3 regions of the Streptomyces sp. NPDC050418 genome follow, and region 2 is predicted to be linked to each of the others. Evidence: predicted binding sites of a transcription regulator. Region 2 holds the regulator's gene; each other region holds the start of a gene.

Region 1 (5,372 bases), on a different contig from region 2:
GCACGTCACACCGCGTACCGCCGCGGACGAGGGGCGGGCCTTCGGTGCGGGCGGCGCCAGCGAGTTCACCGTGGCCGTCGACCCCGCGAACCAGGGCGTACGGCTGACGCGCCGGCTCGACCCGTCCATCGCCCAGCAGGTCGCGGACGTGTACGTGGACGGGGTGAAGGTGGCCGCCTGGCCCGCCAACGAGGCCTCCGGCGGCGGGGTGTGGGCCGAGCAGACCGTCGACCTGCCGGCGTCGGCGACCGCGGGCAAGGCGCGGATCACCGTCAGGAACGCCTTCGTCTCCTCGTCCCTGGACTACAACGAGTTCACGTACTGGGCCGACAGCCTCGTCGGCGGCGAGGCCCGCCGCACCGACACCGTGGACGTCGGCGACACGGCGGACGAGGCGGCGCACGCCTACCAGATCACCGCGCAGACCTGGCAGGGCGACCGGACCTTCGCGTTCCCGTTCAATGACGAGGAACTCGCCAAGGTGCGCGCCACCCGCGCCCTCCTCGAAGACCTCAGGATCCGCGTCTCCTTCGACGGCGAACGCACCGTCGACGCCCCGCTCGGCGAGTTCTTCGGCTCGGGCCAGGCGCTCAACGACGTCCGCTCGCTGATGTACGGCATCGACGCGAAGACGGCCACGCTCTCCTCGTGGTGGCCCATGCCGTTCGCCGACCGGGCCACCGTCTCCCTCTTCAACGGCTCGCGCACCGCCGTCACCGCGGGCGAGGCCGAGGTCACCGCCGCCCCCTCCCCGGCACACGCGCGCGCCGTGCGCTCCGGGGCGCAGGGGCACTTCGGTGCCGCCTCGCACGCGGGCCCCACCCAGGACGGGAAGAGCTGGACGTTCCTCAAGGCGTCCGGGCAGGGCAAGTTCGCGGGCGTCACCCACACCATGGAGGGGCCGGCCACCCGGTTCTTCCTCGAAGGCGACGAGCGGGTGCACGTGGACGGCTCGCGCAGCCCGCAGATCCACGGCACCGGATCCGAGGACTTCTACCAGGCCGGCTGGTACTTCAACCGCGAGACGTTCTCCGCTCCCTGGCACGGCAACCCGACCCACCTGGGAGGCGGCACGGGCTGCGGGACCGGCAAGGACTGCACGGGCGCGTTCCGGCTGATGCTGCACGACGCGGTGCCGTTCTCGTCCTCGATCGACTACGGCATCGAGCACGGCCCGACCAACGACGTGGCGGCGGACTACTCGTCCACCGCGTACTGGTACGGACGCTCCGCCGCGGCGAGCACCCGCACCGACTCCCTCACGCTCGGGGACACGGACAGCGAGCGGGCGCACGCGTACACCTCGACCGCCCCCGGTGAGGTGCGGCGCCTCACCTCCCGCTTCGAAGGCGATCTGCGCAACGCGCCGGGTCTGACCGCCGACACCCGGGCCACCGGCGCCGAGGTCTCCTTCAAGCTCGCGACCGACCGCGGCAACCGGGGCGTCGAACTGCGCCGGCTCTCCGACCAGCAGCACGCGTACCAGCACGTGAAGGTCTCCGTGAACGGCCGGGCGCTGCCCGACTGGCTCCAGCCGCTCGGCAACGGCGACCGGCGCTGGCTGGAGGACGCGTACCCGATCCCGGCCGGGATCACCGCGGGCAAGGCCTCGGTCACCGTGACCCTGACACCCGTGGACGGGGCGCCGGACTGGTCCGCCGCCTCGTACAGCGCGTACAGCCTGCGCTGACCTCGGACGCCGGTCCGCGCGGGGCGACGGGGTGGGCCTTTCGCCCTGCGCGGAGTCCCGCGCGGACTCTCCTGAGCCGCTTGCACTCGACAGGGGCGAGTGCTAATCATTGGCGTTAGCACTCTCCCAGTGAGAGTGACAAGAACTTGGATCGGACCGGTGAGGTCCACGGGCCGGGCGGGGCAAGGAACCGCCGGGGCCGAGGGCCGTCCGTCGCGGGCATCGCGCTCGATCCGGAGCAATCCACCCCTGTCCGGGAGGACCACTTCACATGGCCAAGATCATCGCGTTCGACGAGGAGGCACGGCGCGGTCTCGAGCGCGGGATGAACCAGCTCGCCGACGCCGTCAAGGTCACCCTCGGCCCCAAGGGCCGTAACGTCGTCCTCGAGAAGAAGTGGGGCGCCCCCACGATCACCAACGATGGTGTCTCCATCGCCAAGGAGATCGAGCTCGAGGACCCGTACGAGAAGATCGGCGCCGAGCTGGTCAAGGAAGTCGCCAAGAAGACGGACGACGTCGCCGGCGACGGTACGACCACCGCCACCGTTCTCGCCCAGGCGCTCGTCCGCGAGGGCCTGCGCAACGTGGCCGCGGGTGCCAACCCGATGGCCCTCAAGCGCGGCATCGAGAAGGCCGTCGAGGCCGTCTCCGGCGCGCTGCTCGACCAGGCCAAGGAGGTCGAGACCAAGGAGCAGATCGCTTCGACCGCCTCCATCTCCGCCGCCGACACCCAGATCGGCGAGCTCATCGCCGAGGCCATGGACAAGGTCGGCAAGGAAGGCGTCATCACGGTCGAGGAGGCCCAGACCTTCGGTCTGGAGCTGGAGCTCACCGAGGGCATGCGCTTCGACAAGGGCTACATCTCGGCGTACTTCGCGACCGACATGGAGCGCATGGAGGCCGTCCTCGAGGACCCCTACATCCTCATCGCCAACTCCAAGATCGGCTCGGTCAAGGACCTGCTGCCGCTCCTCGAGAAGGTCATGCAGTCCGGCAAGCCGCTGCTGATCATCGCCGAGGACGTCGAGGGCGAGGCGCTCTCCACCCTGGTCGTCAACAAGATCAAGGGCACCTTCCGCTCCGTGGCCGTCAAGGCCCCGGGCTTCGGCGACCGCCGCAAGGCGATGCTGAACGACATCGCGATCCTCACGGGCGGCGAGGTCATCTCCGAGGAGGTCGGTCTCAAGCTCGAGAACGCGACCGTGGACCTCCTTGGCCGCGCCCGCAAGGTCGTCATCACCAAGGACGAGACCACGATCGTCGACGGTGCCGGTGACAGCGAGGCCGTCGGCGGCCGCGTGAACCAGATCCGCGCCGAGATCGAGCAGTCGGACTCCGACTACGACCGCGAGAAGCTCCAGGAGCGCCTCGCGAAGCTCGCCGGCGGCGTGGCGGTCATCAAGGCCGGTGCCGCGACCGAGGTCGAGCTCAAGGAGCGCAAGCACCGCATCGAGGACGCCGTTCGCAACGCGAAGGCGGCCGTCGAAGAGGGCATCGTCGCCGGTGGTGGCGTCGCTCTCCTCCAGGCCTCCTCGGTCTTCGAGAAGCTCGAGCTCGACGGTGACGAGGCGACCGGCGCCAACGCCGTGAAGCTCGCGCTCGAGGCCCCGCTCAAGCAGATCGCCGTCAACGGTGGTCTCGAGGGTGGCGTCGTCGTGGAGAAGGTGCGCAACCTGCCCGTCGGCCACGGCCTCAACGCCGCGACCGGTGAGTACGTCGACATGATCGCCCAGGGCATCATCGACCCGGCGAAGGTCACGCGTTCCGCTCTGCAGAACGCCGCGTCCATCGCCGCGCTCTTCCTCACCACCGAGGCCGTCATCGCCGACAAGCCGGAGAAGGCCGCGGCCGGCGCTCCGGGCGGCATGCCGGGCGGTGACATGGACTTCTGATCCTCGCGGATCGGTTGTTCGTGGTCGGACGTCTCGTACGTTCGTAGCCGTACGTCTCGTACGCAGCTGTACGCAGGGCGGCACTTCCCTCACGGGAGGTGCCGCCCTGTCGCGTGTACGGGATCACAGTGGGGCCACGGAATGCCGGACCGGCCCGGGGAGTTGACCTCCCCAGGAAGCCCGCCACCCCCTCCCCCCAGGAGCCCCTGTGACGCTCAGCGACGCCACCTCCCGTACCGCGGAAATACTGTCCCGGCCGGTCACGCTCAACGGACTGACCGTGCCGAACCGCATCGCGATGGCGCCGATGACCCGGCAGTTCTCGCCGGGCGGCATCCCGGGCGAGAACGTCGCGGGCTACTACGCGCGCCGCGCTGCCGCGGGCGTCGGCCTGATCGTCACCGAGGGCACGTACGTCGGGCACGACTCGGCGGGCCAGAGCGACGACATCCCGCGCTTCCACGGCGAGGAGCAGCTCGCGGGCTGGAAGAACGTCGCGGACGCGGTGCACGCCGCGGGCGGCAAGATCGTGCCGCAGCTGTGGCACATCGGGATGGTGCGCAGGGCGGGGCAGCCGCCGTTCGCCGATGCCGAGCCGATGGGGCCGTCCGGGCTGTACAAGGAGGGCGCCGAGCCGACCGGCAAGGCCATGACGCAGCAGGACCTCGACGACGTGATCGCGGCCTTCGCCCGCGCCGCCGCCGACGCCGAACGTCTCGGCTTCGACGGCGTCGAGCTGCACGGCGCGCACGGCTACCTGCTCGACCAGTTCCTGTGGGACGGCACCAACCGGCGCACGGACGCGTACGGCGGCTCGGCCGTGGCCCGTACGAAGTTCTCCGCAGAGATCGTCGCGGCGGTCCGCGCGGCCGTGTCCCCCGCCTTCCCCATCCTCTTCCGCTACTCGCAGTGGAAGCAGCAGGACTACACGGCCCGCCTCGCCGAGACCCCCGAGGACCTGGAGTCGATCCTGACCCCGCTCGCCGCGGCCGGCGTCGACGCCTTCCACGCCTCGACCCGCCGCTACTGGCTCCCCGAGTTCGAGGGCTCCGACCTCAACCTGGCGGGCTGGACGAAGAAGCTCACGGGCAAGCCCACCATCACGGTCGGCTCGGTCGGCCTGGACGGCGAGTTCATCAACGCGTTCGCGGGCAAGGGCTCCGAACTGCGCGGCATCGACGACCTCCTCGACCGCCTGGAGCGCGACGAGTTCGACATGGTCGCGGTCGGGCGGGCGCTGCTGCAGGATCCGGAGTGGGCGGCGAAGGTGCTGTCCGGGCGGACGGCCGAGCTTTCTGCGTACGACGCGGCGTCGCTCGGCTCGCTGAGCTGACACCGGGCGGGGCGGGCTTCGGGCCCGCCCCTCCGCTTCAGTCCGCGTCAGTCCGCGTAGTCCTTGAGCTTCTCGGTTTCGAGGGTGAGGGCCACCGGGCCCGGCGAGCGAGCTCCTCGAATTCCTCGACCGACATGTCAGGGCGGTTGGTGGCGCTGGGGGTCATCGGATCGCCTCCTCCCTTCCATCGTGCCCCGCACCGGCGACGGATGTGCAGAAGGTTCATGTGTGGCTCCTCGCCGGGGTCCTGACGGCCGTGGCGCGGATCTGCGCCGCACGCGCGCGGACGTCCTCAGGCGTCAGTGGCGTGGGAGGCGCCGTCCCGGGCGGGGCTTCGCCACGGCACCCGGCGCACATCCCGCCTGGCAGAGCCTCCGCCCGCCCCGGGGAGCCGCACATCGCGCACTCCAGGACGCGCAGTACGGAGCGGGGGACGGGCTCCGGCGGGAGCTTGG
Region 2 (5,372 bases):
GGCAACTCCCGTGCCATGCGGTGCCCTTGACCGGCCCAGAGCGCCATCCCCTGTGCGTCACCGGCCTTCGCGGCGGCCTTCCGCAGCCCGCTCGTGAGGTGGTGCACCTGCGGATACGCGGCGGGCGCGTAGGGCCCGTGCTCGCGCAGGAAGCGGTTGACGAGGCCACGGGCCGGGCGTCCGGAGAACGCGCGCGTCAACTCCGTCCGTACGAAAAGGGGGTTGGTCAAAGCCTGTTTGTGCAGCACGTTCGCTCCGGACTCAGGACAGACGAGAAAAGCCGTACCCAGTTGCGCCATGTCCGCCCCCGCGGCCAGCGCGGCCGCGATCTGTCCCCCGCGCATCAGCCCGCCGGCGGCCACGATCGGCAGCTGCACCGTCTCGCGGACCTGCGCGATCAGCGAAAGGAGACCGATCCCGGCGCCGTCCGTCTCGGGGTTGTCGCGGTGCGTGCCCTGATGCCCGCCCGCCTCGATGCCCTGCGCGCACACCGCGTCGGCCCCGGCCCACTGCGCGGCCTGCGCCTCCTCGGCCGTGGTGACGGTGACGATGCTGTAGGTGCCCACGCGGGCCAGCGCGTCGAGGACATCGCGGCCGGGGCAGCCGAAGGTGAAGGAGACGACCGGCACGGGGTCGTCGACGAGGACCGCGAGCTTGGCGTCGAAGCCGTCGTCGAGATCGACGTCCGGATCACCGAGCGGTGTCTCGTACCAGGCGGACTCACCGGCGAGTTGGGACGCGTACACGGTGACGGCGGCCCGGTCGCCGTACTCGGGCTGCGGCATGAACAGGTTCACGCCGAACGGCTGCCCGGTCAGCCCGCGCAGCTGCTTGATCTCCTGGTACATCCCGTCGGCGGTCTTGTACCCGGCCGCGAGGAACCCGAGCCCACCGGCCTCGGACACGGCGGCGGCCAGCGCGGGACAGGAGGCACCACCCGCCATGGGGGCCTGCACGATCGGCACCGGGCAGAGATCGGTCAGTGCGGTGGACATGACGGCATCGTGCCACGTCCGCCGTTCCCGGCTAAATCGGGCCGGTCACCTCCCCGTACGAGACCGGCCCCCTCCTCGTACGAGAAGGGGGCCGGGCCTGACGTGAAGAACTCAGCGGCCGTTGAAGGCGTCCTTGAGCCGCGAGAACAGGCCCTGCTGACCGGGCTGGAACTGGCCCGTGGGCCGCTCCTCGCCGCGCAGCGCCGCGAGCTCGCGCAGGAGCCGCTCCTGCTCGGGGTCGAGCTTCGACGGCGTGAGCACCTCGACATGCACGATGAGGTCGCCGCGGCCGCCGCCCCGCAGATGTGTGACACCGCGGCCGTGCAGCGGGATCGACTGGCCGGACTGGGTGCCGGGCCGGATGTCGACCTCCTCCATGCCGTCCAGCGTCTCGAGGGGCACCTTCGTGCCGAGCGAGGCCGCCGTCATCGGGATGGTGACGGTGCAGTGCAGATCGTCGCCGCGGCGCTGGAACACCGCGTGCGGCAGCTCGTGGATCTCGACGTAGAGGTCACCGGCGGGACCGCCACCGGGGCCCACCTCGCCCTCGCCGGCGAGCTGGATCCGTGTGCCGTTGTCGACACCGGCCGGGATCTTGACGGTCAGGGTGCGGCGCGAGCGGACGCGGCCGTCGCCGGCGCACTCCGGGCACGGCGTCGGTACGACGGTGCCGAAGCCCTGGCACTGCGGGCAGGGGCGCGAGGTCATGACCTGGCCGAGGAAGGAGCGCGTGACCTGCGAGACCTCACCGCGGCCGCGGCACATGTCACAGGTCTGCGCGGAGGTGCCGGGTGCGGCGCCCTCACCGGAACAGGTCGTACAGACGATCGCCGTGTCGACCTGGATGTCCTTGGTGGTGCCGAACGCGGCCTCGTCCAGCTCGACCTCGAGGCGGATCATGGCGTCCTGGCCGCGGCGGGTGCGCGAGCGCGGCCCGCGCTGGGACGCGGTGCCGAAGAACGCGTCCATGATGTCCGAGAAGTTCCCGAACCCGCCCTGCCCGAAGCCGCCCGCGCCACCGCCGCCGGAGGCCGACAGGGGGTCCCCGCCGAGGTCGTAGACCTGCTTCTTCTGCGGGTCGGAGAGCACCTCGTAAGCGGCGTTGATCTCCTTGAACCGCTCCTGGGTCTTCGGATCGGGGTTCACATCCGGGTGGAGCTCACGCGCCAGTCTCCGGAAAGCCTTCTTGATCTCGTCCTGGGAAGCGTCGCGGCGCACGCCGAGTACGGCGTAGTAGTCCGTGGCCACTTACGACTCCGCCAGGATCTGTCCGACGTAACGTGCCACTGCGCGTACTGCTCCCATCGTTCCGGGGTAATCCATGCGGGTCGGTCCGACCACGCCGAGCTTGGCGACTGCTTCGCCGCCCGAACCGTAGCCGACCGAGACGACCGACGTGGAGTTGAGCCCCTCGTGGACGTTCTCATGCCCGATACGGACGGTCATGCCCGGATCCTTGGCCTCGCCGAGCAGCTTGAGGAGCACGACCTGCTCCTCGAGGGCTTCGAGCACCGGCCGGATCACGAGCGGGAAATCATGTCCGAAGCGCGTCAGATTGGCGGTGCCGCCGATCATCAGCCGCTCCTCGGACTCCTCGACCAGGGTTTCGAGGAGGGTGGCGAGGACGGTCGAGACCGTCCCCTGGTCGTCCCGGTCGAAGGACTCGGGCAGATCCTGGACGAGCTGCGGCACGTCGGAGAACCGGCGTCCCGCGACCCTGCTGTTGAGCCGGGCCCGCAGATCCGCGAGCGAGGTCTCGCCGAACGGCGCCGGGCAGTCCACGTGCCGCTGCTCGACCCGCCCCGTGTCCGTGATCACCACCAGCATCAGACGGGCGGGCGCCAGCGAGAGCAGTTCCACGTGCCGGACCGTGGACCGGGTCAGCGACGGGTACTGCACGACGGCGACCTGCCGGGTGAGCTGCGCGAGCAGCCGTACGGTCCGTCCGACGACGTCATCGAGATCGACGGCCCCGTCCAGGAAGTTCTGGATGGCCCGCCGCTCGGGAGCCGACAGCGGTTTGACCCCCGCCAGCTTGTCGACGAACAGCCGGTAGCCCTTGTCGGTCGGGATCCGCCCGGCACTCGTATGAGGCTGGGCGATGAACCCCTCGTCCTCCAGGGCCGCCATGTCATTGCGTACGGTCGCGGGCGAGACCCCGAGCTTGTGCCGCTCGGTCAGCGCCTTGGAGCCGACGGGCTCCTCGGTGCCGACATAGTCCTGGACGATGGCGCGCAGCACTTCGAGCCTGCGTTCACTGAGCATCCGCGCACCTCCATCTGCCGTTCCCGACCCGGCCCGCCCTGCCGGCCCGGTCCGCCTGGCACTCGTACGGGTTGAGTGCCAGCAAACCTAACGGTCAGTGTACGGCCGTCGGGTGGCCCCCCAGCAAGGCCGACCGGTCACGATGCGGTTAGCGTCACGGTATGAGCATCAGTTGGGAAGAGTTCGGGTGGGAAGAGCTGGCCGACGGGGTCGGCCGCAGGCGGCTTCCCGTGTGGGACGCGACCGTCGCCCTCGTCGTCGGAACGACCGGGGCGCTGCTCTTCGACACGGGTGCGACCCTGCGCGAGGGCGCGGAGATCCGTACGCAGGCGCAGGCCCTGCTCGGCGGCCGGCGTGTGACCCACATCGCGCTCAGCCATCCGCACTTCGACCATGTCCTGGGTACGGGGGCGTTCGCGGGCGTGCAGATCTACGCGGCCGCGGGCATGGACCGGGTCCTTGACGCGGGCCGCGAGGAGCTCCGTCTGGACGCCATACGCCAGGGGGTCCCGGAGGCCGACGCGACCTCCTCCACCGACATCGTGATCCGCCCGCACCACCTGATCACCCATGACTGGTCCATCGACCTGGGCGGGCGCGACGTCCTTCTGTCGCTGCTCGGTCCCGCGCACAGTCCGCAGGACCTGGTGGCGGTGGTGCCCGACGCGGGCGTCGTCCTGTGCGGCGACCTGGTCGAGGAGTCGGGCGAGCCGCCGGCGGGCCCCGACGCGACGCCGGGCCTGTGGCCGCACGCACTCGACCGGCTGCTCGGCCTGGGCGGCCCGTCCGCCCGCTACGTCCCAGGTCATGGTTCCGTCGTGGACGCGGCCTTTGTCCGTACGCAGCGGTCGGCCCTGGCCGCGCGCTTCGGCGTGTCGTAACCCGCGCGGCCCACCCTCTTCCTATATTCGGCCGAATGCGCAGCTACAGCCCCGACCTGACCCCGCCGTGGAAGAAGCCGAAGCCGGTCCCGGAGGTGGAGGCTTCGGCGGACCTGGTGGTCGAGGAGGTCGCCACGGGCTTCTGCGGGGCGGTGATCCGCTGCGAGGCGGGAACGGTCACCCTGGAGGACCGCTTCGGCAAGCACCGGGTGTTCCCCCTGGAACCGCGCGGCTTCCTGCTCGACGGCCGGATCGTCACCCTGACCCGCCCCTCGGCGCCCGCCCCGCCGCGCCCGTCCCGCACGGCCTCCGGCTCGCTCGCGGTCCCGGCCACCCGCGCCCGGGTCGCCCGCGCAGGCCGCATCTACGTCGAGGGCCGCCACGACGCGGAACTCGTCGAGAAGGTCTGGGGCGACGACCTCCGCGTCGAGGGCGTGGTCGTCGAATACCTCTCGGGCATCGACGACCTCCCGTCGATCGTCACGTCCTTCTCCCCGGCCCCCGACGCGCGCCTGGGCATCCTGGTCGACCACTTGGTCCCGGGCTCGAAGGAGTCCCGCATCGCGGCCTCGGTCACGGGCGCGGACGTCCTGGTGGCCGGCCACCCCTACATCGACGTATGGGAGGCGGTGAAGCCCGCCACGCTGGGCATCCGCGCCTGGCCCCGCATCCCGCACGGCGAGGACTGGAAGACGGGAGTGTGCCGGGCGCTGGGGTGGCCGGCGAACACGGGGGCGGCGTGGCAGCACATCCTGTCGAAGGTGACGTCGTACAAGGATCTTGAGCCGGAACTCCTGGGGCGGGTGGAGGAGTTGATCGACTTCGTCACCCTGGGCTCCGGGGACCGGTAGCAGCCCCCGCGGGTTCCTCCCCGCGTGCCTGCACCCGCACCCTCAGTCCACCAGACCTCAGTCCACCAGATCCCTGACCACCGCATCCGCCAGCAACCGCCCCCGCAGCGTCAGCACCGCCCGGCCCTCCTCGTACGGAGCGGGCTCCAGCAGGCCGTCCGTGAGGGCGCGGCGGGATGCTGCCAGGCCGTCGGGGCGCAGGAGGGACAGGGGGCAGCCCGACAGCAGGCGGAGTTCCAGGAGGATGCGCTCCACCCTGCGGTCCTCGTCCGCGAGGAGCTCCCGCCCCGCGCCCGGCGAGGAGCCCGCGGCCAGACGTCCCGCATACGCACCCGGGTGCTTGACGTTCCACCAGCGCACGCCGCCCACGTGGGAGTGGG
Region 3 (5,372 bases), on a different contig from region 2:
CGGCGGAGTCGTGGTCGCGCAGTGCGTCGAGCAGGGCGCGGCCCTCGTCGGTGAGCAGGGCGCGAAACGTGGCGAGGTCGTTCACCGGGCCATTGTCGGCCACGGCCCCGATGTGTCGGCCACTCGGAGGATCGTGCGGGCCGCGGCGGCGCTGTCGCCCGGGGTGGGCGGTCCCGCGCTGACAGGATCCGGCTCCATGCAACTAGTACGACAAAACGACAAAAAGCGGGTGCGACTCGTCCTGTCCGGGGTGGCCCTCATGGCCGCCACCGCCGTCGTCGCGACCGCCTGCTCCACCGGCGGCTCCGGCAAGCCCGTACAGCCCGCACCCGGTCAGCAGGCCGCGGACCTCGCCAAGCAGCGGGCCGCCGCGCACGCCGCCAAGGTCAAGGCCGTCAAGCGCTGGCGCCTCGCAAAGATGCCGCTCAGCGCGCCCGAACCGCCCGCGAAGAAGACGAAGCCCACCACCCGCAAGGGCTTCGAGGTCTCGGGCCAGAAGAACCTGCCGCAGGTCTTCACCACGATCCCGACCAAGGACAAGGTCGTCTTCCTGACGATCGACGACGGGGCCGAGAAGGATCCGCAGTTCCTCAGGATGATGAGCGAGCTCAAGATCCCGTACACGGCCTTCCTCAGTGACTACCTGGTCAAGGAGGACTACGGCTACTTCAAGAAGATGCAGGACCGCGGCGTCGTCCTGAACAACCACACGCTCAACCACCGCTACCTGCCGGGTCTCACGTACGCGCAGCAGAAGCGCGAGATCTGCGGCATGCAGGACGTGATCGAGAAGCGGTACGGGAAGCGGCCCGAGCTCTTCCGGCCGCCGTACGGCAACTACAACAAGGACACCCTCAAGGCCGCCAAGTCCTGCGGGATCAAGGCCGTGCCGCTGTGGAACGCCGAGGTGTTCGCCAAGCGGATGGACTACCGCGAGTGGGACCGCGACATCCACCCCGGCGACATCATCCTCACGCACTTCCGCGGCAAGGAGGACTGGAAGGGCTCGATGCCCGACATGATCCGCAAGTTCATGAAGCTCGTCACCGACAAGGGATACGCGGTGGCCCGCCTGGAGGACTACCTGTGAGGGCCGCGCACCGGCTGCTCGCCGGACTGCTGGCAGCCGGTGCGCTCGCTCTGACCAGCACGGGACTGACCGGCTGCGCCCAGTCCGTCGACCCGATCGAAAGGCTCGGCCGCAAGGCCGCCGAGAAGGTCGAGGAGCGCCGTGTCAGCCTGGCCACCGCCCGCCGCTGGGGCCTGGACGAGCCACTCGCCCCCGCACCGAAACCGCCGCCGCGGCACCTGGCGAAGGCGGCAGGCCCCGGCCTTCCGCCCGTCGTCGACCGCGTGCCGACGAAGGACAAGGTCGTCTTCCTGACCTTCGATGACGGCGCCGAGCGCGATCCGCGCTTCGTGCGCATGGTCCGCGAACTGCGCCTGCCCGTCTCCATGTTCCTCACCGACAGCGTCGCCGGACCCGGTTACGCCCACTTCGGCGAGCTGCGCGCGGTCGGCGCGACGGTCCAGAACCACACGCTCGACCACCCGTACCTCCCCGGACTGCCCTACGACGGCCAGCGCTGGGAGATCTGCGGCCAGCAGACCAAGCTCAAGGACCGCTTCGGCCAGCGCCCGCGCCTGTTCCGCCCGCCGTACGGCGAGTACAACGCGGACACCCTGCGGGCCGCGGCCGACTGCGGGATCTCGGCGGTGGTCCTGTGGCGCGCCTCGATGCAGATCGACGACCTGCGCTACACGGAAGGCGAACAGCTCCGTCCCGGCGACATCATCCTGGCCCACTTCCGCGGCCCCGACGAACTCCGCGGGGCGTCGCTGACGGAGATGACGACCCGGATACTGCGCCGGATCCAGGCACAGGGATTCACGGTGGGGCGTTTGGAGGACTACCTCTGACCACCGGCCCGGTTACCGGGGTCGGCCCGGTTACCGGGTTCGGCCCGGCCGCCGACGGATCACCCCAGAGCGAAACCGCCCCCCTGCATTGGCACTCCGCTTGACCGAGTGCTAATCGCGGTCATAGTCTCGGGCCTGGCACTCCCCACTGGAGAGTGCCAACACTGCGACGGGCAGGTCCGGCACCCGCGACGACGGATCCACCTGGTCGCCACCCCAGACAGTTCATCCCCGAGATCTCCGAAGGGGGAGGTCGGATCGTGACGACCGCCAGCTCCAAGGTTGCCATCAAGCCGCTCGAGGACCGCATTGTGGTCCAGCCGCTCGACGCCGAGCAGACCACGGCCTCTGGCCTGGTCATCCCGGACACCGCGAAGGAGAAGCCCCAGGAGGGCGTCGTCCTCGCCGTGGGCCCGGGCCGCTTCGAGAACGGCGAGCGTCTGCCGCTCGACGTCAAGACCGGCGACATCGTGCTGTACAGCAAGTACGGCGGCACCGAGGTGAAGTACAACGGCGAGGAGTACCTCGTCCTCTCGGCTCGCGACGTGCTCGCGATCGTCGAGAAGTAATTCACCGGACTTGCTTCCGTTCCGCGCCCCTGGCCCCCAGCGAAAAGCCGGGAAGGCCAGGGGCGCGGTTCATTTTTGAGAGGACTTGAAAAGCTCCATGGCGAAGATCCTGAAGTTCGACGAGGACGCCCGTCGCGCCCTTGAGCGCGGCGTCAACAAGCTTGCCGACACGGTCAAGGTGACGATCGGCCCCAAGGGCCGCAACGTCGTCATCGACAAGAAGTTCGGCGCCCCCACCATCACCAACGACGGTGTGACCATCGCCCGCGAGGTCGAGGTCGAGGACCCGTACGAGAACCTCGGTGCCCAGCTGGTGAAGGAGGTGGCGACCAAGACCAACGACATCGCGGGTGACGGTACGACCACCGCCACCGTGCTCGCCCAGGCGCTCGTGCGCGAGGGCCTGCGCAACGTCGCCGCCGGCGCCTCCCCGGCCCTCCTCAAGAAGGGCATCGACGCCGCCGTCAAGGCCGTCTCCGACGACCTTCTCGCCACCGCGCGTCCGATCGAGGAGAAGTCCGACATCGCCGCCGTGGCCGCGCTGTCCGCCCAGGACAAGCAGATCGGCGAGCTCATCGCCGAGGCCATGGACAAGGTCGGCAAGGACGGTGTCATCACCGTCGAGGAGTCCAACACCTTCGGTCTGGAGCTCGACTTCACCGAGGGCATGGCCTTCGACAAGGGCTACCTGTCCCCGTACTTCGTCACCGACCAGGAGCGTATGGAGGCCGTCCTCGACGACCCGTACATCCTGATCAACCAGGGCAAGATCTCCTCGATCCAGGACATGCTCCCGCTCCTGGAGAAGGTCATCCAGGCCGGCGGCTCGCGTCCGCTCCTGATCATCGCCGAGGACGTCGAGGGCGAGGCCCTCTCCACCCTGGTCGTGAACAAGATCCGCGGCACGTTCAACGCCGTGGCCGTCAAGGCCCCCGGCTTCGGCGACCGCCGCAAGGCGATGCTGCAGGACATGGCGGTCCTCACGGGCGCCACCGTCATCGCCGAAGAGGTCGGCCTCAAGCTCGACCAGGCCGGTCTCGACGTGCTCGGCTCCGCCCGCCGCGTCACCATCTCCAAGGACGACACCACCATCGTCGACGGTGCCGGCGACTCCTCCGAGGTCCAGGGCCGTGTCGCCCAGATCAAGGCCGAGATCGACGCCACCGACTCCGACTGGGACCGCGAGAAGCTCCAGGAGCGCCTCGCGAAGCTGGCCGGCGGTGTCTGCGTGATCCGCGTCGGTGCGGCCACCGAGGTGGAGCTCAAGGAGAAGAAGCACCGTCTGGAGGACGCCATCTCCGCGACCCGCGCCGCGGTCGAGGAGGGCATCGTCTCCGGTGGTGGCTCCGCGCTCGTCCACGCCGTGAAGGTCCTGGACGGCAACCTGGGCAAGGAGGGTGACGAGGCCACCGGCGTCTCCGTCGTCCGCCGCGCCGCCGTCGAGCCGCTGCGCTGGATCGCCGAGAACGCCGGCCTCGAGGGCTACGTCATCACCTCGAAGGTCGCCGAGCTCGACAAGGGCGAGGGCTTCAACGCCGCGACCGGCGAGTACGGCGACCTGGTCAAGGCCGGCGTCATCGACCCGGTCAAGGTCACCCGCTCCGCCCTGGAGAACGCCGCCTCCATCGCCTCCCTGCTGCTCACGACCGAGACCCTGGTCGTCGAGAAGCCGGCGGAGGAGGAGCCCGAGGCCGGTCACGGCCACGGGCACGGTCACTCCCACTGACGCTTGCGCGTAAGCGAGGCCCGGCTCCCGTTTCGGGGGCCGGGCCTTCGCGTCGAGTGGGCTACTGCGGCCCGTACTTCCGCCCCGTCCGCGAAGTGATCCCACCCAGCATCCCGCGAGGCACGAGCTTCGCCGCCCCCAGCAGCGTCTTGTAGCGGGCGTCCGGGATGGAGACCGTGCGGCCGCGGGACAGGTCGGCGAGGGCCGAGGCCACCACCTTGTCGGCGTCGAGCCACATCCACGACGGGATGTTGCCAGTGCCCATGCCGGCCCGCTCGTGGAACTCCGTGCGGACGAAGCCGGGGCACAGGGCCATCAGCCGGACGCCCGAGCCCGTGAGGTCCTTCGCCGCGCCCTGCGTGAACTGGACGACCCAGGCCTTCGAGGCGCCGTACGTGCCCCGCGGCAGGAAGGCCGCGACGGACGCCACGTTCACCACGCCGCCGCGCCCCCGCTCCCGCATCCCCGGCACCGCCGCCGACGTCAGCCGGAGCACCGCCTCGCAGTGCACCTTGAGCATGGTGAGCTCGTCCGCCATGGAGACTTCGAGATAGCGGCCCTTGTTGCCGAAGCCCGCGTTGTTCACGAGCAGGTCCACCGGATTGCGCGCGTCGGCGAGACGCTTCTCGACGGTCTCGATGCCGCCTTCCGTCGACAGGTCGGCGGTCAGGACCTCGGCCTCGATGCCATGCCGGTCGTGCAGTTCCGTCGCCTGCTCCCGGAGCCGTGCGGTGTCCCGGGCCACCAGGACCAGGTTGTGCCCGTCCGCGGCGAGGCGCCGCGCGAAGGCGGCGCCGATGCCGGCGGTCGCGCCGGTGATGAGAGCCGTAGTCATGGCGTAAGGCTAATGACTGTGGCCGCCCTCGTGCGCCGCGGGCTTCCCGGCCCGCTGTCCCTTCTCGACGACCACGAACTGCCCCATCATCCCGCCGTCTTCATGCGCGAGGAGATGGCAGTGGTACATGTACGGGGTGTCGGGGTCGGCGGGCCCGTCGAAGCGCATCGCCAGCTTCACCGTCGTACCGCCCGGCACGAACACCGTGTCCTTGGCGCCGCGCAGTTCTGGCGGCGGCTCCCTGCCGTCCACCTTCAGGACCCTGAACTGCACGTCGTGCACATGGAAGTTGTGCGGCACCCCGTCCTCGTTGCGCACGGTC

Evidence for each region. Region 2 encodes HrcA, which represses chaperone genes, less so after heat shock. Its sites were predicted from a motif close to TTNGCACTCNGNNNNNCNGAGTGCNAA; they were not measured.
Region 1: a site for HrcA is predicted at 1,806-1,832, ahead of groL (chaperonin GroEL). Genes of this name have one in related genera too.
Region 3: a site for HrcA is predicted at 2,009-2,035, ahead of groES (co-chaperone GroES). Genes of this name have one in related genera too.

Annotation. Positions count from the first base shown of each region.
Region 1 covers NZ_JBITIG010000005.1:504,532-509,903, reverse strand. The annotation lists gene ACIBI4_RS15050 (glycoside hydrolase family 172 protein) at 1-1,690, shown strand, start outside; gene groL (chaperonin GroEL) at 1,962-3,584, shown strand; gene ACIBI4_RS15040 (NADH:flavin oxidoreductase) at 3,793-4,917, shown strand; gene ACIBI4_RS15035 (hypothetical protein) at 5,140-5,372, opposite strand, start outside.
Region 2 covers NZ_JBITIG010000011.1:124,777-130,148, reverse strand. The annotation lists gene ACIBI4_RS26225 (nitronate monooxygenase) at 1-995, opposite strand, end outside; gene dnaJ (molecular chaperone DnaJ) at 1,107-2,243, opposite strand; gene hrcA (heat-inducible transcriptional repressor HrcA) at 2,244-3,260, opposite strand; gene ACIBI4_RS26210 (MBL fold metallo-hydrolase) at 3,422-4,141, shown strand; gene ACIBI4_RS26205 (DUF3097 domain-containing protein) at 4,177-4,992, shown strand; gene hemW (radical SAM family heme chaperone HemW) at 5,050-5,372, opposite strand, start outside.
Region 3 covers NZ_JBITIG010000003.1:228,434-233,805, forward strand. The annotation lists gene ACIBI4_RS08495 (methyltransferase domain-containing protein) at 1-85, opposite strand, end outside; gene ACIBI4_RS08500 (polysaccharide deacetylase family protein) at 197-1,090, shown strand; gene ACIBI4_RS08505 (polysaccharide deacetylase family protein) at 1,087-1,920, shown strand; gene groES (co-chaperone GroES) at 2,181-2,489, shown strand; gene groL (chaperonin GroEL) at 2,587-4,215, shown strand; gene ACIBI4_RS08520 (SDR family NAD(P)-dependent oxidoreductase) at 4,277-5,050, opposite strand; gene ACIBI4_RS08525 (multicopper oxidase family protein) at 5,060-5,372, opposite strand, start outside.